2 regions of the Halobacillus ihumii genome follow, and region 2 is predicted to be linked to the other one. Evidence: a T-box and tRNA genes for the amino acid it is inferred to sense, from the RefSeq annotation. Region 2 holds a T-box; the other holds one or more tRNA genes.

Region 1 (4,861 bases), 2.7 Mb from region 2:
CTTCCGACATAACATAATGATGGCTGCCCTTGTCATAAAGAAGACAGGGGCATTTCTATGTATTAATTTCTATTTGAGATACTACCTCTTAATCGATGTATTCTTTATTCTTTGGTGTTGGTTAAGTAGTTGATCAAGTTGTTGGGAGATATCGATAAGCCTAGCACTATTTGGATTTCTTTCATATTCTGAATAAATACTAAGACGTAACATTTCTATTCTCTCCATCAATGACGTACTGTCAGTCATTTATATTCCCTCCCTATTATCTTAAAACCGGACCTATTGTATCATAAATACATTGAATTCGAAGTGTTTCAATTTATTGTGTTTTATTTATGCACATAAACATTTCTTGCGGTAAAATAGTCATAGAAAATAATGCTTAAAGGGAAGTAGCAATAGTAATGGATTACATTATTAGAAATGACGGGTTTGGATGTACTCGTGAATACCCCTCATATGGTCTCCTAAAATACATTATACTTATGTAGAGAACAGAGAGAGACATATCATTGTTCGATATCTAGCTACGCCATTCTGCTATCGAAAAGTCCTTCAATCGGATATTCCATTGTTAGAATCTCACTTACGCGAATTCCTCGAAAGGGAAAAACTCCGGGTAGAGTTGGGTTCTTATGATCGAGAATTTGACATGGTAACATAAACTAAACCTCACTTTAACGTTGGGGTTTTTCAAATTCTTTTGTCAATTTTTGAAGGTAGTTTAGGAGTTCATCTAAGTGTTTGTGATACATCTAAAGCTACTTTGCTTTTAGGGTCTCTCTGATACTCTTCATACATTTTACTCCGCAATCTTTCTATTTCACCATTCAGTTCTTTTAAATAGCTTATAATTCTCATCTCCGAATATAAGTTAGGCTATCCGCCTGAGTCTGTATAAACCGTTCACAACGATATCACTAGTAAATAGCTATTGCAACAAAGTACGGAAGGTTTGGGATTACAAATTACTTCTAGTTCGTTTTATTTGGTTCCAAAAGTCTTGACAGAACATTAGGTTTTATTATTGAGCAGTCCCATGATGGAACGAACAACAATCATAAAAATGAACACGCTTATCCAAGTAAAGTACCACTCCCATTGGAGGTATTTAATTAAATTAGTGTATTTTTCTAAAAAGAATTCCACAAGGGTCAGACCTCCACTATATACTACTGCCTGCAAAATGACCCCAGAAATATGGGAGTGATAGGTTGTTTGGTAATAATAAACGCAAATAACGGGGAATAATAGAAACTCAAAAAGCACACTGCCTTTGAGATGTTTAAATATTGTTACTGGGTATTTTAAGAGATGATAATCAACTAGTAAATTTCCCAAGAATACAGCAAAGTAAGCAGTAATAAAATATATTAACAGCCAATCTTTCCGTGGTGCTTTTTTTAAGGAAACCAAGAATAGTATGGTTCCAAGTATATAGAAAATAATTAGCAAGATGATTTCCACCATAAACCTCCTTATCCCAACAAAACTAAAGACTCTTCCAAGGAACATCGAACCAGTCAAGTAAAAAGGCAATAATAATTAATGAAATGAGATAAGCCAAAATAGGTCTTTTGTGATGAAGTCTTAACATGGGAAACATGACGATCAAAAATAGGAGTGACCAGACCAAAGACCAACCATGTGTATAATACACAAAGCCATATAGGTGGCCGACCCATTCAGTCCCTATGTAGATAATGATCCATTTTCCAATGTGCAAAATTTGAGATCCAAGCTTGTCTGGATAATTTGAAAGGAACAGCATTACCGTACAAGGGAAAACAATAAAAGTGTATAACAAAGCTATTAAGGTATGGGGGAGACCTAAATTTGATTGTTCAATCCATAAACGGTAGTCAGAAGTTAATAATAAATATAGTAAATTCATTGATGACATATAGAGGATCGTTGCATGGAAATTACGGAAGAGATTCCAATCTGCCCAGCGCCATGCAGCTAAAACGGCCCAAATTATTATAAGTATATGAATAAGGATTACCTCCTTAATCTAGTTATGAGTAAATGTGTATTTAGTATACCCAAGGAAAAGCTATATATGTACATTATTGTTTCATTGGAGATGGCTATTCAAAAAGGCACCCTTTCTATAAAGAAGGAGTGTGATCCTTTGCTTCAGAATTTCGCCCCTTTCTTGAATAACGATAACGATAAGTTCATCTTATATTTATTCCTTTATGTTATTTCCTTCTTAATTGATTATGACTTGACAAAATAATTTATTTATGCTATAATTTAATTTTAAAATATTATACACAAAGAAGATTAGATGCACTAAATTAAATAAAGAAGATATCATCATTAAGTTTGAGGATATTATTAGTGTTACTTTTTTATAGAGATTATATATATGAAGAAACTCGATTAAAGTAATATAAGATTGTAACACCTTTAAAAAAATTTAAACAATACCGCAAAAGTAAAAGTCCAGTATTCTTGATAAGAATACTGGACTAACATACGAGAAATAACCTATCACGAAAGACTAAAGTAGGTACATGGAAACTTCTACATCCTCTGTCATTATGAGAATTACAAGTTAAGGAATAATCACCTTAAATGATTATTATTTTACTTTTCCTCATTTTGCGTCGTACGTTCCAACTCATTTAAAAGTTTATCCAGCGATTGGGAAATAGTAATTAATTGCGGGTCATTCGGGTTATTTTCATACGTTTTATACATTTTCACTCTCAGGACTTCTATTCTTTCTTTTAAATCTTCGATTCTAGACTCCCTCTCCACTTTAGATGCATCTGTAAGATATAAGTGGAGAAGTTCACTGATCAAAACAACTGCAGGCAAAACATAATTATCCTCAAGATAGTAAATTAGTTTCCTTCCCTTGATGCTTCATATTCAGTAATAACCTCAGTCCACCTGTAATTATTCCACAGATATTGTACTAGACCTAATAAGGTTAAATGCCGAATAGCTATTAAAAAGGGAACTTAATAACAAGAAGATATCTCAATTTAGTTTCAGTCCTACTTCTTCCGCAACTACTACTCCCATTACGGTAATACCCTCCATACGTTCCAATGAACCCTTTTCGAAAATCTATGAAATTGTAATTTTTATATTTATCTAACATTCTTTTGTGTAGGCAGAGCAGTAATGTTTGTTGTGGAATTAGATATTACCCATGATGAATGCTGAGAAATCAAAAACATGATTATATAAATACTGAGTTTGGGGCAGAATTGGGGCAGAATTTAATTGTTTCTGCCCCAATTACGTTAATTTCTATTGGAATCAATCCCGGGAACCCTTGATTTAACAGGGATTTAAGCGTTTAGATGCTACCTAATTAGGGTGCCTACAACAGCCTTCTAAGCTGTGGGTCGCAGGTTCGAATCCTGCCTGGGACGCTAATCAAAAAAGCTTAATCACTTTTGAATAAGGAGCATTCCTGTAAGGAAGAAATTTGAGGGAAAATCGAGGTAGGATCCAGATGCATAAAAAAAGTCCCCTTGGTACGATAGAGAGTGTCATGCATGACCTCGAATTAAGTACCAAAAGGAGACTTCTACTATGGATTTTACACAAAATGAGCGCCTTGCGCAAATCAATGAACAGACGTTAATTATCGATGTCGATGTGGCGAAGCACAAACACGTCGCTCGCGCAATTGATGATCGAGGAAGAGACTTATCCAAACGACTCATCTTCTCCAATACGATGCAAGGATTCAATGATTTACTGAAGTGGACGGCAGGTTTAGCTGAAGAAACCGGACGCCCTAAACTTCTGATCGGGATGGAACCTACAGGTCATTATTGGCTTAACTTAGCCTACTACTTAAAAGCTCAGGGTGAGAAACCCGTTGTCGTCAATCCGATGAAGGTAAAACGCTCCAAAGAACTCGATGATGATTCCCCCACCAAGAATGATACAAAGGATGCGAAAGTCATCGCTCAGGTCGTGCGTAATGGTCGGTATCACGCACCGATTTTACCGGAGGATGTGTACGCCGAGTTACGGGAAGGAATCAAACTTTATGACATGATCCAAGAGGATCTTTCTTCGATCAAAGCTCAGATGCATAATACGCTGGATCGATATTTTCCGGAATTCATAACGGTATTTAAGGACTGGACTGGGAAGGCTGCGTTACACCTCTTGGAACATGGCTATCTTCCTGAGGATATTGATCAAAAAACGGAAGAATAACTTCTTAGGAAAGTCAAAAAGTCAGCTAAACGAGCGATTGGATTAAAGCGCATGCGTCAGCTGAAGCAAGTGCTTCATCCAGTGTAGGCTTGACCGTGGGGCTACGCATGGCCCGTCAAGAATTTCGTTATCTCGTCGATCAATATCAAGCGTTAAAAGAACGCCTCGAAGCTATTGAAACTCAACTTGAAAACCTGGTTCTTCACGTGCCTGGATCTGATCGTATGATCGCGATGAAAGGCATTAGTGCCATGACAGTAGCCGGTTTTTTCGCTGAAGTTGGTGATCTTTCTAACTACAGAGATCCACGCCAAATTATCAAATTAGCGGGACTCAATTTAAAAATGAATCAATCCGGTCTGTTTAAAGGGAAGACGACCATTACGAAACGGGGACGTAGAAGGTTACGGTCCATTTTGTATCAAGTCGCTCGACCGTTGTCTTTTCATAACGAAGGATTCAAAACCTTACATACATATTATAAGAATCGTTCCAAGAACCCACTGACAGGAAAACAGTCGTTTATTGCCCTAAGTCGTAAGCTCATCAAGATATTCTTTGTGATTGGAACACGAAAGTGTTCTTTTAGTGAAGAACGCATGATTCGAGATATTCCTCAGTTACCAAGTGTACAGGAAGTCGCTTAAGTCGGAAGAACTTT
Region 2 (17,194 bases):
ACTGCTACCTGTTCAATCGTCATATGGCTCCTCCCCTGTTGCTTATAGATTTTTTAACCTTTGTAAAAATGGATATTCATCACAGCGTTTGTTTAACGATCATTTAGACATACTTACCAGTTGGTATGTAAACTCATTTTATATCGACTATTCTGAAAATTCAAGTCAGATAATGAATATTCATTCATTTAATTCATTCCAAAAACCCAACAAAAAGAGCTGGGACGAATTTGAATTAAGCATAAAGTAACCCGAACTATTTTATCAAAATTAGTTCGGGTTATTTGTGTGTCAAGAAAGGACTTTCTACCATCGCTGCATTACTATTCAATTTTATTGTTCGATTTTTGGCATCATTGCTTTATATATGTCCCAGCCTCTTGTTAGGTTGACGCAGGACGCAAGTAAGTTCTTTTGCCCCACAAAACACCAGGGATAACAAGAACAGCAAGCGAAATAACGCCTGCCCAGCCCCACCTGCTCCATAAGAAACCTGTGATCGTACCACCACCGGATACACCTACGTAATAACTGACAAGATAGAGACTTGAAGCCCCTCCCTTGTGATGGGTGGCTTGTTGATTGACCAGCCATGCCATCATCGAATGAATGACAAAGAATCCTAAGCACATAAGAATCAAGCCTGTATACACAAGCGGTGCCATTGGTAATGTCGTGACAGCAATCCCTGTCAGCATCACTGTTGAACTTATTATGATAATTTTGCTTAAATCAAATGTAAGAGACAGCTTACTGGCAAGTGGTGAACCGACCAATCCCATGCCATAGGCAAAATAAGCTAACGTAATCGTTCCAATCGATAAATAATAAGGAGCCTCCATTAAATAGAAGGGCAAATAAGTCCAAACTCCTGTAAATGCCAGTTGAATCACAATCCCCATATAAAAAGCTGGAATGAGATTTTTATTTTTCAAATGGACAAACATCATAGCCAAGTCTTTTTTTACTGAAAGGTTACTTGCCACAAAGTTTTGAGATTTAGGAAGCAAGAAAACAAATAATAGGAAGAAAACTGTTTCGATCCCAAATAGCAACCAAATCGCGGTCTGCCAGGACATTTGCTCAGTCAGGTAACCAACGAAAACCCTGCCAAACATACCACCAACAGCATTACTGGCTATGTAAAAAGAGATGCCAATCCGTACGCTGCGCTGTTCAAATTCCTCTCCAATATAAGCAATGGCTGCAGCAGGCAGCCCAGCTGCAAAAAATCCCTGAATAAACCTTAGCACCAATATATTCGTAAAGGACTCTAGAAAGGGAATAATAAATAATGGAATGATAGAGAGCAGAATTGTTCCTTTCATTAAGGCGACTCTTCCCCATCTATCTGACATCAGTCCGAAAAATAACAACCCTAAAATTAGGGAGAAAATCGTTAAGGACAACATTAAACTAGATACCGTCGGGGTCACTCCGAACTCGCGTGCAAACTGGGGCAGAATCGGCTGCACCATATAAATATTTGAAAAGGTCATAAACGAGGCGACTGTCAACGCCACAATGGCCATCCAAAAAGGTTTGTCTTTTGATGTATATCCTGATTGGCCTGTCATATTTTCCGTTTGGCCCATATGAATCACTTCCTATCGCCTCGATGTTAAAAACATAAAAACATAACTCCCTGAATTTAAGAGACAGGAGTTTAGTTTCCAGATAAAAAATTTATCCTGGTGAAATGTTGACCAAAAACCGAATTCTTGTCATATATTATAACTCATTTTTGTTCAAACATAAAAAAGGCTGTTTCAAATGGAACGTAGTCCCAATTTGAAACAGCTTGTTATATAGTCAGTAACTCTTTTTGGGAAAGTTCCTCTCTAGTGAATTTACTTACTCTCCGTTAATGTTGGAGCACCGTCTCGTACAGCGATAAATTCAGGACGTTTTTTCCCTCCTGAATAAGGCTCCACCAGCTGATTTTCCACACTATTATAAACCATGAACAGATTGTTACGGCTGTACGGTGTAATATTGCCGTTTGACCCATGCATGGTATTACTTTCGAATAAAGTAATCGATCCAGCTTTTCCAGTCGGCACAGAAATGCCGCCGCCTTGCTCAGCCAGCATGCTTAAATTATCATGATCCGGGACTCCAAGCTTCTGCTTCTGCAATGACTCTTTATAGTTATTATCAGGCGTTTCCCCTACACAACTGACATAGTAGTTATGGGACCCAGGTATAAGCATCAATGGCCCGTTAAACGTGTAATTATCAGATAAGGCGATAGACAGACTAACCGCTCTCATCCTCGGCATGCCATCTTCCACATGCCATGTTTCAAAATCAGAATGCCAGTCAAATTCTTTTCCAGTAAAACCAGGTTTGTAATTAATACGAGACTGGTGGATATAGACGTCACTCCCAAGGAGATGGTTGACGATATCAAGTAAACGCTGATCATTGGCCACTTTTTTAAAATAGTCGTCATCCTGATGCACATGGAAAATGGACCTGATTTCGTCACTTTGCGGCTCACGAACTACTTTGTCAGAAGTAATGTTTTCACTGGAATCCTGCAGTTCAAAAATGCCTTTTTGCATTTGAGAAACTTCTTGCTCAGAGAAGAAATTTTCGATCTGTAAAAAACCATTTTCTTCATAAAAATCAAGCTGTTCCCTGGTAATAGGTGCTTGATTGTCTTTTGAGCGATCCGTGTGAATCACAGGGTCTTTCCGCTCCAAAATCTCCGGCTTATTATTCAGTCTAGAAGGGTATAAATCTTTCATCAAAAAACACTTCCTTATCAAAAAAATTTATTCTTCGAAGCCGTATTCCTAGTTGCTGTTATCACTGATTTCCCCTCGAGAAACTTTCCCACGTACGGAATTCATACCCACTCTAAAAAATGATAAACACCATTATCCACGAATCCTGCGATAAAAGTAGGATAACTTAATAAGACGCAAAAAAAGGCAGCAAAAAAGTACTAAATGTAATAGAAAAACACTGTGAAATGCTCAATCGATTTCACGCTGCTTTATGCTTACCTGACCTTGTACAATGGAGTAAACCAGTGTGTCCTTCTCATTAAATTTAACAGTTTTTTCATAAGAAAGACCTGTTTTTCGTGCAACAAAAATGGAAGCAGGGTGATCAGGGTTAATCAAAGAAATTAACTTGTCAGAGCGAAGCTCATACAACCCATAGTTTTTAAACAGGATCGAAGCCTCCTTGGCAAAGCCATTGCCCCAATAGTTTGGGTGCAGCCAATAGCCGATTTCCAGTTGATTTTCCCCGTCTATCTCTTGATTTACTAATCCTGCATGGCCTATTAATTGATGGCTCGACTTAAGAGCCATTGCGTACAAGCCTATCCCTTCCTTGTACTGTGGGAAAAGCCAATTTTCCATACTGCTTTTGGCTTCTTGAAAGGTTTTTACTTTTCCCTTTCCGATATAGCGGACTACCTCAGGGTTCCCCCATAAAGAAGCATAAAAGTCGAGGTCATCCCTCGTATAGGGTCTGAAGATCAGCCGTTCACTTTTCAACATATATATTACCTCACTTTTCTAAAATTTTGATCACGAGGTAATCGCAATCACGCCATTTGTATTAGTACAAACAGGATAATGAAATCAAAGTTTCACAAGTATATAACAAGGGAACAGGTGAGAAAAGGGAGAAAGGAGATCAAAAATGACAGAACCCATTGAGATTTCGAAGATCCGTATTTATCAGGACCAACCGCCGAATCGCCGCGCTTATATCGGCAACTTTGAAGAGCCTTTTCATTACGGGATTCATGGTGGTGTGAAGGATTTTTACCAAAAGGAACCAGAAACTGAACATCCATCGACGCTTGACCATATTGTTGCAGCAGCTGCTGGCTGAATGATCGGGACACTTTCTGGCGCGCTGGAGGCGCGCAGCATACCAACGTATCCTGATAAACTGAAAGCAGATGCTGAGGGCACCATTGAGGCTCCTGAAGGTGTCATGAAAATTACACACATTCAAATTCATTTTCACGTAGAGATCCCAACAGGCAAACGGACTGAAGCCGAACGCGCCCTAAACGTGTTTGAACGTAACTGTCCAGTAGCGCAAACATTAAAGGGCAGTGTCCAAATTGATTATGATTGGGAGATCGAAGAACAAGATGCTTAAGCTAAAATAATAAGCCTGTTAACACAGGGATATGGTTAATTACGCCATATCCCTGTCAGCCGTATCAATACCTCTCATTTTGCTCATCATACAAAACAAGGAGGTGTGATACATGGCACAAGATGTTCTTTGTGAAGTAAATAACTGTAAGTATTGGGGTTCAGGCAACAAATGTAATGCAGACTCTATTTATGTAGTCAGTCACAAGGGTAAACATGCCCATCATAGTGAAGAAACAGATTGTAAAACATTTAAGCCAACCTCTTAACTATTTTTCAACAGGCGAGATCAGTTTCAGACTGATCTCGCCTGTTCATTATGCATTACTTATTAAAAAAGAGTACCATCCTATTCTTAAATGATCTAGTACCTTATCCAATGTTTTAATAAAAAACCGCCTCCCTATTAAGGAGGCGGCGCACACTGCATTTTATACAGTTCGACCTACATACTCATCTAGATCGATCTTAGATTTTTCTGCTAAAGTTTTGCCAAGAGACTCATCAGCATGGTAAAAGTTAGCAATCGCCCGTCCTACAATATTACGATCCTTAATTTGATCGAAGTCGCCAAGTAAGTTCCGGATTAACGCATCTTTCTTATCCTGATCATAACTTCGGTAAATTCGACCAGCTTGACCATAATAATTTGGTTTATCAATGATGGAACGTTCAATTTCTCCACTTAACGGCTGAGCAGGTTCTTCATAACCATCAATTGGCTTTGGCTCACCTTCGTGGCTGTTCGGTTCATAATTGGTATGGCTGATACCTGTGTTTTGAGCCATGAACCCTTCTTGCTGATTGTTACTTACACCCTTTTTCGGTCGATTAATAGGCAGCTGTAAATAATTTGGTCCAACGCGGTGACGCTGTGTATCTGAATAAGAGAATAAACGACCTTGAAGCAGCTGGTCCTCAGATGGCATCATTCCGGGGACGAGCACGCCTGGATTAAAGCCGACTTGTTCTGTTTCTTCAAAAAAGTTATCCACGTTTTTGTTTAAAGTCATGGTTCCGACAAGCTCCCATGGCACGTCCTCTTCTAACCAATCTTTGGTGGCATCTAAAGGATTAAAGTCAAAGTCATCCAATTCATCTGGACGAAGCACCTGCACATACAGATCCCACTCAGGGTAATCCCCAGACTCAATCGCATTATATAAATCTACAGTTGCATGGTTGAAGTCTTTCCCTTGAACTTCCTGAGCCGCATCAGGGGTTAAATTTTTAATTCCCTGCTTCGTCACCCAGCGAAGCTTAATATAGAACGTTTCACCGTGTTCATTGTACCATTTAAACGAATGTACACTGGAACCGCGCATATTGCGATAGGTTGCTGGAATTCCTTCATCTGTAAACAAGTGAATCATCATGTTCGTTGATTCTGGAGACAGGGACATAAAGTCCCAGTAACGAGCCGGGTCTTGAACATTTGTCACAGGATTCGGCTTCAGAGAATGAATAACATCAGGGAATTTAATAGCATCCCGAATAAAAAAGATTGGCAATGTGTTGCCTACAAAGTCATAATTTCCTTCATCCGTATAAAATTTAACTGAGAAACCGCGCGGATCTCGTGCTGTTTCTGGTGAGTGTTTTCCGTGTATAACGGTTGAAAAACGAGTGAAGACAGGAGTTTCTTTTCCTTCTTCCTGCAAGAAATCGGCTGTTGTATATTTTTTCATACTGTTCTTAGTAACAAAAACACCGTGTGCCCCTGCTCCTCGAGCGTGAACGACACGCTCTGGTATACGCTCACGATCAAAATGAGCGATCTTCTCAATCATTTGATAATCTTCCATAAGTATAGGACCATTTCTACCTGCTGTTTTGGAATTTTGGTTGTCAGAAATCGGCACACCTTGATTCGTCGTCATGCGTTTACGATCATTTTTTTCAGACATAATACCCTCTCTTTCCAAATAAGTAGTGGGGTGAATTCAAGAAAGTTCTCACCTCCTGCCTTCACTTTACCTATCTACCCTTGAGATAAAAGGTACAAACTTGTTTTTAATGATTATTATCTAAAAATTTATAAAAAAATTGCAGAATTCAGTCATATTACCTTCGATGTACTTCTAAGAGTTTCTTTTATCATCCTTTCTAAAAAAGCGACGGTGTCTGCATATTTAACTGCCGTTAACTCACCAGAGATCCATTTAAACTCATGAGCCAGCATCTTGGCAGCCTGAGTGGCAGCCGAGATATGATCGCTTACCGTAATATGCTGGTACACATCCTGAAGCTTCATTATCCATTCTTCTGGAAGCGACCGTTCAACCGTTTTTAAGCCGAGTTGAGCACGATCAGGACAGTAATGATGAAGCAGAATTCTCGCCACATTTACCATGACATCATTGAGCACCTTCACACACCAAAGATCGTTTCCCCGGTCAGCTGATTTTTTATATTGAAGCAGGAAAAACACAGCATCATCCACCGCATCTACAAATTCCTGTTCCGACAAACGCAAATGCTGAGTTGGACGGAATTTCTCCATTACTCCCTCCGGATCATACAACACTTTGAAATAATCTTTATGTGAAAGTGTTTTCTCCGTCACAGTAAATAAATCCATATGCAGCAGGTTATCGTATACGGTAATGATTTGCGGAGCTATAATGAAGATATCATCGCAAATGAGAATCTCCCGGTACTTCTCTAAGTGCTGCACTCGGTCCTGCAAAAAAGCTTTTTCGTCTCGTTCGTCTACCAAACAATACAAATCTACATCAGAATGCTCATCACTCTCCCCCCGCCCCATCGATCCTTTTAAGAAAACTGCTCTGACTCGTTCATCCTTCTCTAAACTCTCTGTCACGAGCTTAACCGCTTCATCTTGTCTCATTAGATAACCCCCTTTTAAAAATTCAGATTACATCATCGTACCACTAAAGGATTTTTCTTACAATCTAATAATGGAGTGATTTACTTTTGAAAAATCGAACCAAGACTATGACTCACACCCAATTGGAAACCTTACTCAACCGCCTGCACCTAAATCATTATAAACGAAGCGATGTCCAAGAACAGTATGTCAGACAGAAGGCCGGCCACTATGGAGAGTCCACCGCCGACCATTACCTTCAATATTTGCCTCAAGAACATTATCTCACCATTCAAGACCTCCGACTCTTCGATGGGATCCATTATTTCCAAATCGACGCAATGGTCCTTTGCCCGGAATTCATCTTGATTCTGGAAGTGAAAAACTACAAAGGAAAGCTTATCTTTGACCTCGAACATCAGCAGCTTTTTCGCAAGTATAACGACCAAATAGATACCTTCCCTGATCCTTTTTTACAAGTCGAACATCAGGCGATGCAGCTTCAGCGCTGGCTGGCTCAGTTTAACTTCCCTGAAATCCCTATTCGTTCTTTCATTGTGGTGGCAAGTCCGAATACTGTTATCAAAACTCACGGTCGTGACCGCCAACAATTTAACAAAAGAATCGTTCGCGCCAAGAATATTTACCATTCAGTAAATAAGCTCCACGCTAATTTTGAGAAGAGCATTTTGAAAATGGAACAAGTTAAGGATCTGGGAAATTGTCTGCAAAAAGGAAATACACCCTATCGAGGCAGAGCCATTTTAGAAAGATTTGATCTTTCTGTCGGACCTGGTCATGGGTGTACAATGCGCGAAATGTCTTCAATATCCAATGGTCCGGAAACGTGATCACTGGAGTTGCTTGAGATGTGGCTTTAAATCTAGAGATACTCATCTGGCAGCGCTTAAAGATTATCAGCTTCTAATCAGTAATGAGATTTCGAATCACGAATTTCGGAAATTTACAGGGATGAACTCGAGGAAAGTTGCCTGGAAATTGCTATCAGAAGTCTGTCTCCAACATTCTGGCCAAACAAAAGATCGAAAATATATGCTCGGTTTTCTTTAGGAAACAATCTTGTAGTGTTAGGGAACAATCTTGCTGAGAACGGGAACAATCCTGCAGTGTTAGAGAACAATCACTCCAGCTAGAGAACAATCCACCATCGTTAGAGGACAATCACTCCTCACTCCCCGAAAAAACATAAAAAAGGAAGGGAAACATTCGTTTCCCCTCCATTAAAATCATTTATCGAATTTGGCCGTCGCCTTTCATTAGGAATTTAACGGTTGTCAGTGCCGGTAATCCCATTGGACCACGAGCATGCAATTTTTGAGTTGAAATACCGATTTCTGCTCCAAATCCTAAAGCACCGCCATCTGTGAAACGTGTTGATGCATTGTGATATAAGGCCGCTGCATCAACAAGGCTTAAGAAGGTTTGAGCCACTTTGTTATCTTCGGTTACAATTGCTTCTGAATGCTTCGTTCCATAAGTCTCGATATGGGCGATTGCCTCAGTAAGATCATTAACTGATTTCACAGCGATATCTGTGCTGAGATATTCGTTAGCCCAGTCTTCCTCGCCTGCAAGTACAGCTCCTGGAATAACGCTCATCACGTGCTCATCCCCATGAACGGAAATGCCGTTCTGTTGGAAGGCATCCACAAGAGCTTCGCTATTTTGTGCAAGCCAGTCTTTATGAACGATAACCGTTTCGGCTGCATTACATACTGCAGGGCGATCCGTTTTGGCATTCACTAAAATGTTGATCGCTTTTTCAACATTAGCTTCCTTATCGATATAAATATGGCAATTGCCGACCCCGGTTTCAAGAACCGGAACAGTAGCATTTTCAACCACAGCTTGAATCAGCTTGCCGCCGCCACGCGGGATTAATACATCGACGTGTTCCTTCATCGTAAAGAGCTGATTAGTTGCGGCACGGTCTGTACTGGCAATGAATTGCACAGTTTCTTTAGGAATCTTCGTCTCAGAAAGTCCCTTATGAATAACGTCTACAATCGCCTGGTTAGAATTGATGGCCGAAGATCCGCCTTTAAGAATAATAGCATTGCCGGACTTAAGTGCAAGCCCAGTTGCATCAACCGTTACATTCGGGCGTGCTTCATAGATCATGCCGATAACACCAAGAGGTACAGTCACTTTTTCAACTTGGAGACCATTTTCGAGTTTCCAATCCGAAAGAATGTTACCCGTTGGATCATCAAGCTTAGCTACTTCACGCAATCCTTCAGCAAAATCCTTGACCCGCTCTTTTGATAAAGACAAGCGATCCATAAAAGCATCTGAAAATCCTTTCTCACGGCCGTTCGCAAGATCCTTTTCATTGGCTGTCAAGATCGTTTCGTATTCTCTTTCCAACACATCTGCCAGGTGGAGGAGTGCTGCATTTTTCTCTTCCGCGGAAAGTACCATTAACTTTTTAGAAGCTTTTTTGGCCTCCATTGCTTGTTCCTCAACGTTCACATTACTTTTTATTAGTGTCATCCAAGACCTCCTTGAGTTATTGATCCCTCATCAAAGCAGGGAAATGGTGCTGGTGAATGGTTCAACGAACATGATCAGTCTTTCTTACACACCTACTGGTAGTGAAACTTCCAAGTGGCAAACTAAATCTTTACTTTCAATGGCTGCCAGCTCATACGATTCAAGTTCTGGATCTGTTAATCCGATCATTTCCTCTAATTGTTCTGAAGAATAGTTCACGACGCCAAGACCTATTTCTTCACCTTCTAGGTCATGAATACGGACAACAGCCCCTTTTTTGAAGCGGCCATTTACATGATGAACATTCATTGGCAGTAAGCTCTTCTTCATATCTACAATCGTTTCTCTCGCACGATGATCGATCGTTACTTCCCCTTCAGGACCAGAGTTAAACGCAATCCATTGTTTCTTCTGATTTAAATTTTCTTGATCTGGAGTTGGCTCAAAATAAGTTCCGACGGCGTTTCGATAAACAGCATCATATACGATGTTATTCGTACTGGCTTTTCCTAAATAGGAGGAGATGCCTGAAGCCATCGCAATTTTAAAGGCATCAATTTTAGATTTCATGCCGCCAGTACCCACGTCGCTGCCAGGATCGCCGGCTGCTTCTTCGATTTCTGGTGTGATTTCGTACACGCGATCAAGCAATTTGGCATTCGCATCTTTTCTAGGATCTGCATCATAAAGCCCATCAATATCAGATAAGATGATCAGGTCATCTGCATCCACAAGACCCGCTACTTTAGCAGAAAGTGTATCGTTGTCGCCGAATTTCAAGCGGTCGATCGTAATAGTGTCATTTTCGTTTACAATCGGAATAATTCCCCGTTCCAACAACACATTAATCGTATTGCGCGCGTTATTATAACGGTTCTCATCTGAGAAGTCGCTGCGAGTAATCAGAATTTGAGAACCCATATATCCATGTGATAAAAATAGGTCAGAATAGGATTCCATCAGCAGTCCTTGACCAATAGAAGCGGCAGCTTGTTTTTCAGGTAATGAACTAGGACGTGATAAGCAGCCAAGCTTACGGTACCCTGCTGCCACTGCGCCTGACGATACAAGAAGTACTTCATGCCCATCGTCCTTAAGCTCTACAACTTCATCGACAAGTTTTTCGAGTTTGCGGCGGCTGATTTCCCCGTGAAGACTCGTTAATGAACTGCTTCCAATCTTAATTACTACACGTTTCTTATTTGTCTCGTTAACCAACTTATCACTCCTATTTCTACGTTGTGTTTCATTTATATCAAATTCGTTCTGAATTTCAGTTATTTCTGACCGACAAGCATGCCTTCCAATTCTTTACTCATTTCCTTTGAACGGCTTGCTGCACCTTTTATCGCTGCGGAAATTGCGTTTCCTCCGCCTGCTCGATTTAATGCATCAAGTCCTGCTGCAGTTGTTCCGTTTGGTGACGTAACATTTTCTCGCAGTTCGGATGGCGTAATATCCTGCTCAAGCATCATTTTTGCTGCTCCAAGCAAAGTCTGAGCCCCAATCTCTCTTAACGTTTCCCGATCTAAGCCTTCAGCACTTCCTGTTTCTTCAATGTGTTCCATCAAATAGTAGAAGTAAGCAGGTCCGCTTCCTGCAATCCCTGTAAATACATCCATTTTATCTTCTTCTATGACGAACACTTCTCCAATAGACTGCAGTAATTCTTTCGCTACCAGCACATTATCCATTCCAGCGAAATTCCCCGGACACACAGCAGTCGCTGACTCTCTGAGCATGCTTGATGTGTTCGGCATCACACGAATCACTTGCTGTTCTTCATTCAGGCGTTCTTCCATATAAGAAGTGGAAATACCTGCAAGTACAGATACCAACACTTGATTTGGTGTGATCTTATGTCTTAAATCTTCAAGAACAGCATCAATATCTTTTGGCTTCATAGCTAAAATAAATTGATCTACTTCTGAAAAATTTAATTCATCTTTTAAAACTGTCCGTACACCGTATTTATCTTCAATCTCATTTAGACGATCTCGATTACTTCTATTCGTAACAATAATTTGTTCGGCAGGAATATTCCCGGATTCAACCATTCCAGAAATCATAGCTTCTGCCATTGATCCTGCACCTAGAAAAGCAATCTTTTGTTTGATCATATGAGTTAATCTCTCCCGTTCGCATTTTTTGTTCGCTCTTTAATATGACGTTTTTCATCATAACACTTGGGAAATGTATATCAAGGGTTATAAAACAAGTCATGCCTATAAACTCCAATTAGTGAGCGTAAGCGGTTTCATGGAGAGATATTTGCGATTCATCCTTTCTCATCGCAATTAATGAAGTTACAAGCGAATATATGGAGATTTATTTTTTTACAAAAAAAGGGTAATCCCTCAATGGCAGTAATTCGCATAATATTCTAACAATTAATCTAACCCGAAAAAATACCCCACTGCTTTAAGAGTAGGGTATTGATTAATTCAAGGCCTGACTATATTTAGCTAATTGTTGGCGAAGTTCTTCAATCGGTACAAAATGAGCTTTCCGAAAAAGCTCCCTCCCTTTTGAAAAAACAAGGACTGCCGGCACCGTAAATACTGCAAGTAACCCTGCTACCTCTTTTACTTCATCCGAATCCACATGTATAGATGTGATAAGCGGGTAGTCTTCCAGGACTCTTTCAATTTGAGGGAGCAAGCTATGACAGACAGAGCATCCTTGATGTGAAACATAAATCAAAGAAAGCTGTTCTTGCTCTATCACGGTTTCTATCTCTGTTCTAGAATAGACTCGCTTCAGAACAATCACCTCATTTACTATAATGTTACGGCAATTATAATGAAATATCGGACTGTTCGGCAATTATGAGGCAAGTATTCTTATATAAATAGAAAGTCTATAAATTAGTCACTGCAGTTGTTGTGGAGGATTCTGACCGCGCCCTTTATCTTCAACCTCTTTAAAAATATCGTTTCCACTCGCAGAAGAGGACGCCTGCAGTCCTGCGTTTGAACCTAATGATTCTTTCAGAGTAATGAGCTCGTTTTTCAAATCATCAATATCCTGTTTCGTGGCAGGTTTTTTATCATCCTTCAGTTCATATCCGACTTGGCCATTCGGTTCAAGTGTTGCCGATTTCAAATCGGTTATGGATGACACATTCTGCTGCCGAAGCTTCATCTCAAGCTGATCAACCGTAAATCGAAGCTTCTTTAAATTTTTCTCCTGAAGCTGACCATTACTAATAATAAGTACAGATTGCCCGGTGATAAACTTTTCAAACCAGTTCATCTTCACTTCACTATATTCGATTACAATAAGTGTTAACACGAGCACGGCTCCAACGCCGAACGTTACCCAAATATTTTTACCAGCAACAGGTTGAATTAATAAGGAACCGATCCCAATCATAATGACCGTTTGAGCCAGTGTCATTTGTGAAATTGACTTTCTCCCGGCTACTCGTAGAATTAACGTTCCTACTACTATAATAAGTATTGCTTTCCATATCCAATCCCACTCCATATTCATCCTCCTCGTCCTGTTATTGTCCCTTATTAAACATGAACTATTCTCGAAAAAGGCATTGCAATCCCATTTAGACTCCGTTATAATCTTCTCAATATCTCAAATTCCAGGATAAAGAGAGTAACTCTTGTGTCGTCATTTAAGCGAGTCAGGGATGGTGTAAGCTTGACGGACTGCCAACGAGTGAACCGGACTTTTAAGAAGCTGCTCTGAACTCAAGTAGGAGCTGCCGGGGATAACCCCCGTTATCAATTTCAAGTGGCTGTTTTCAGCTATAAGAGTGGTACCGCGAGCCAACCTCGTCTCTTCAGGGAGACGAGGTTTTTTTTATATTAAGGAGGAATTTATAATGGAAAAACACACCCTTGCCCTGCAATTATCCCATCTGCTCGGAGAAGAATTCAGCCGTGATTGGGTCTACTCGCTAATTGAAATCCCTAAGCAGGAAAAACTCGGTGACATGGCCTTCCCATGTTTTCAACTCGCCCAATCATTTCGTCAATCGCCAGCAAAAATAGTTGCCCAACTTGCGCCGCGATTGCAGCATGACCTATTTGTGAGCGTTCAACCAAACGGCGGATATATCAACATCTTTTTAAACCAGCGTGTCCTTACTGAACAGACACTAAAGCAAATCCTCACTGAAAGCACGGACTATGGCTCCCATCAGGTTGGAGCAAATCAGAATGTTGTACTGGATATGTCTGCGCCGAATATTGCCAAACCATTTTCCATGGGTCATCTTCGTTCGACCGTGATTGGCAATGCATTAGCGAATCTCGCAGAAAAATGCGGGTATGACACGATGAAGATTAATTATATTGGCGACTATGGTACACAGTTTGGCAAACTGCTTGCGGCTTATCAGCACTGGGGAGATGAGGAGCAAATTCGCACTAATCCGATCCCTGAACTTACGAAAATATATGTGAAATTTCATGAGGAGTCAGCGCATGACGCTTCCCTTGTTGAAGAAGGACGTCATTGGTTTAAGAAACTTGAGCAAAACGATGCTGAAGCCGTAAAACTCTGGAAATGGTTTAAAGAGGCTTCCCTTGAAGAGTTTAATAAAATTTATGACTTGCTTGGTGTAACCTTTGATCTTACACGCGGAGAGGCCTACTACAATGACAAAATGGACAGTACGGTGCAACTATTGAAAGAAAAGGGCTTATTAACAGATTCCGACGGAGCAAAAGTCGTGCGCTTGGATGATGAAGGTCTTCCTCCCTGTTTGATTAAGAAAAGCAATGGCACAACCATTTATGCGACACGCGACTTGACAGCAGCCATGGACCGCTACAACAGCTATCGATTTGACGAAGCTCTCTATGTAGTCGGTCATGAGCAAACGCTGCATTTTCAACAAATCAAACATGTGCTTACGAAGTTGAACCTGCCCTGGGCTCAGGATGTCAAACATATTCCGTTTGGGATGATGCTTCAGAATGGTTCCAAAATGTCGACCAGAAAGGGCAAAACGATTTTACTGGCAGAAGTCCTGGGAGAGGCAATTGACCAGGCGAAAGCAAATATTGAGGTGAAAAATCCAGGCCTGGCTCATAAGAATGAAGTAGCGAAACAGGTTGGAGTTGGTGCGGTGATTTTTCACGATTTGAAGCATGATCGTCGTAATGATGTGGAGTTTTCGCTTCAAGATATGTTGACATTTGAAGGCGATACGGCTCCCTATTTGCAATATGCTTACGTACGCGCCCAGTCGATTCTTGAAAAAGGTGAATTTGTACTGGAAGATGCAGAGGTTTCTCTTGATGACCCGAAAGCATGGACAGTTGTGAAGCAATTACGTCTTTTCCCTGAGCTAGTTAAACGAGCTTATTCAGAATACGATCCTTCCAAGATTGCTCGCTATTTACTTGATTTAGCTAAAGCGTTTAATAAGTATTATGCGGGGACTAAAATTTTGCAGAAAGAACAGCTGCATGCACGTCTGACCCTTGTTCACAGCTTTTCGGTTGTTTTAAAGGAAGGACTGCGTCTGCTTGGCATTCAGGCACCGAAAAAAATGTAGCAGGAGTGTGGAAAATGGACTGGTTAAAAAATAATCATAAGAAGCTTTTACTAATTGGAATTGACGGCTGCGGAGGCGCTGGGAAAAGCACGTTGGCTGAACACATGATGACAATTTCTGAAAAAGGGACTGTCATTCACATGGATGACTTCTACCTTCCTTCCAGCCGAAGAGTCCACCCTCCGGACATTGGCGGACACTTTGATTGGAAACGGATGCGTGATCAAGTTCTTGAGCCCTTATTTCAAAAGCGCTCTGCCTGTTATCAACGATATGATTGGGATAACGATAAGCTGGCTGAATGGCATGACGTTCCTCCATTTGGCGTAATTGTCATCGAGGGCTGTTACGCGACACGCGATGAGCTGAGGCATTTCTATGATTATACGGTCTGGGTGGACTGTCCGCGAGAGCTCCGTCTTAAGCGGGGGCTGGAGCGTGACGGGGAGGAAGCCTTATCCTTCTGGCTTGACTGGATGGAACAAGAAGATCGTTATCAAGATAATCAGCGTCCTAGAACTAAAGTTGATTGGGTAATCGACGGATCAGAAAAAATTGAAACAAAATGATATCTTTCGTTCGTAACTTTACGTATAATAGTAGTTTGTTAGGAAGCTAAGTAAAGGAGCATATTTATGGAAGGAACGAACAAAACAAATTACGAATTTCTCGCTGATGATCCAAATTTCAGTGTAAAACCCGTCATGATCTCGCTTATTATTGGTGCGTTTTTTGCCATTTTAAATGAGACACTGCTTAATATTGCCTTAACAACGCTGATGGCTGAATTTGGCCTCTCTGCAACAACTGTCCAATGGATGGTAACAGGATTCATGCTTGTGATGGGAATTCTAATCCCTATTTCTGCATTGATGCTGCAATCGTTCACGACGAGGCAAATGTTTATGGGTACTATGACCGTCTTCACGATCGGAACTGTCATTTGTGCCTTAGCACCAACATTCCCTGTATTATTAGCGGGCCGCCTCATACAGGCCGTTGGTACAGGGTTATTAATTCCGATTATTTTTAACACATTCTTGTTAATCTTCCCACCCGAACGACGCGGAGGTGTGATGGGAATGGTCGGCCTTGTCATTATGTTTGCGCCCGCGATCGGTCCGACCCTCTCAGGAATTATTGTGGAACATTTGGGCTGGAGATTTCTCTTTATAACGGTTATACCATTTGCGCTTTTCTCCATGGCCTTTGCCTATAAGTTTTTGAAAAATGTCGGTGAAGTCACGAAACCTAAAGTTGATATTCTATCCATTCTGCTTTCGACTCTCGGGTTTGGCGGAATTGTCCTCGGGTTTAGTCTTGCCGGAGAAGATGGAGCCGGTTTTTTAGATCCCGTGGTCCTTACCCTTATTATTGTTGCGGTGGCAGCTTTAATCCTGTTCACAATCAGGCAATTAAAGATAGAAGAACCTCTTCTCGATGTTCGAGTCTTTAAATATCCGATGTTCACGCAAGCTGTTCTTTTGTTTATCATCATCATCATGGCGATGTTCTCATCTGAAATTATCCTGCCGATGTTTATGCAAGGCCCGCTTGCGTTAACGGCAGCGGCTGCAGGACTCGTACTCTTGCCAGGCAGCTTGTTGAACGGACTGATGTCGCCTGTGATGGGGAAACTTTTTGATAAATACGGACCTAGAAAATTAATGATTCCGGCTGCAGCAATCTTGACCGCCACCATGTTCTCGCTCAGCCAGGTTGGAACCAACACACCAATTTACGTGATCATTATCAGCTACATGCTGTTGATGCTGTCAGTTTCAGCAATGATGATGCCAGCCCAAACAAACGGTTTGAATCAGCTGCCGAAACAACTTTACCCGCACGGCACAGCCATTATGAATACGCTGCAGCCCGTCTCCGGAGCAATTGGTGTTTCTGTCTTTATCAGTATCATGACAGCAAGACGTGAAGGCTTTTTAGCAAATGCAGCTTCACCTGATTCCCCGGCTGCACAGTCCCAATCGATGGTAGCGGGGGTTGAGCTTGTATACTCAATTGCGTTTGCGCTGGCTTTAGCCGGGTTTATACTTACTCTTTTCGTTAAACGGGCGAAGCCGGACGATGTGGCCCATCAGCAAATTTAATCCTTTCATAGGTTATGTCTAGATAGGTTGCAAAGATTGATTTTTAACAAAAACAAACTCTATACTAGGGAGTTTTTCTGGCTGG

Evidence for each region. The T-box of region 2 lies ahead of argS (arginine--tRNA ligase). A T-box ahead of a tRNA ligase gene usually reads a tRNA of that ligase, here a tRNA-Arg.
Region 1: it has a tRNA-Arg gene. The T-box ahead of argS (arginine--tRNA ligase) is inferred to sense a tRNA for this amino acid. The anticodon was not compared.

Annotation. Positions count from the first base shown of each region.
Region 1 is NZ_CACVAO010000001.1:449,911-454,771, reverse strand. It holds gene G6R08_RS02420 (Spo0E family sporulation regulatory protein-aspartic acid phosphatase) at 82-228, opposite strand; gene G6R08_RS02410 (CBO0543 family protein) at 1,018-1,473, opposite strand; gene G6R08_RS22410 (CBO0543 family protein) at 1,496-1,981, opposite strand; gene G6R08_RS02405 (aspartyl-phosphate phosphatase Spo0E family protein) at 2,599-2,832, opposite strand; tRNA gene G6R08_RS02400 (tRNA-Arg) at 3,319-3,400, shown strand; partial or broken gene G6R08_RS02395 (IS110 family RNA-guided transposase) at 3,562-4,847, shown strand.
Region 2 is NZ_CACVAO010000001.1:3,104,990-3,122,183, reverse strand. It holds gene G6R08_RS15475 (3-hydroxyacyl-CoA dehydrogenase family protein) at 1-23, opposite strand, end outside; gene G6R08_RS15470 (MFS transporter) at 384-1,595, opposite strand; gene thpD (ectoine hydroxylase) at 1,851-2,753, opposite strand; gene G6R08_RS15460 (GNAT family N-acetyltransferase) at 2,985-3,518, opposite strand; gene G6R08_RS15455 (hypothetical protein) at 3,664-3,858, shown strand; gene G6R08_RS15450 (OsmC family protein) at 3,859-4,134, shown strand; gene G6R08_RS15445 (DUF1540 domain-containing protein) at 4,247-4,402, shown strand; gene G6R08_RS15440 (catalase) at 4,565-6,040, opposite strand; gene G6R08_RS15435 (nucleotidyltransferase domain-containing protein) at 6,193-6,984, opposite strand; gene G6R08_RS15430 (nuclease-related domain-containing protein) at 7,071-7,814, shown strand; gene G6R08_RS15425 (glutamate-5-semialdehyde dehydrogenase) at 8,215-9,477, opposite strand; gene proB (glutamate 5-kinase) at 9,562-10,695, opposite strand; gene proC (pyrroline-5-carboxylate reductase) at 10,755-11,597, opposite strand; gene G6R08_RS15410 (thioredoxin family protein) at 11,917-12,204, opposite strand; gene G6R08_RS15405 (DUF421 domain-containing protein) at 12,349-12,966, opposite strand; T-box leader at 13,069-13,279, shown strand; gene argS (arginine--tRNA ligase) at 13,319-15,001, shown strand; gene G6R08_RS15395 (uridine kinase family protein) at 15,016-15,570, shown strand; gene G6R08_RS15390 (DHA2 family efflux MFS transporter permease subunit) at 15,631-17,109, shown strand.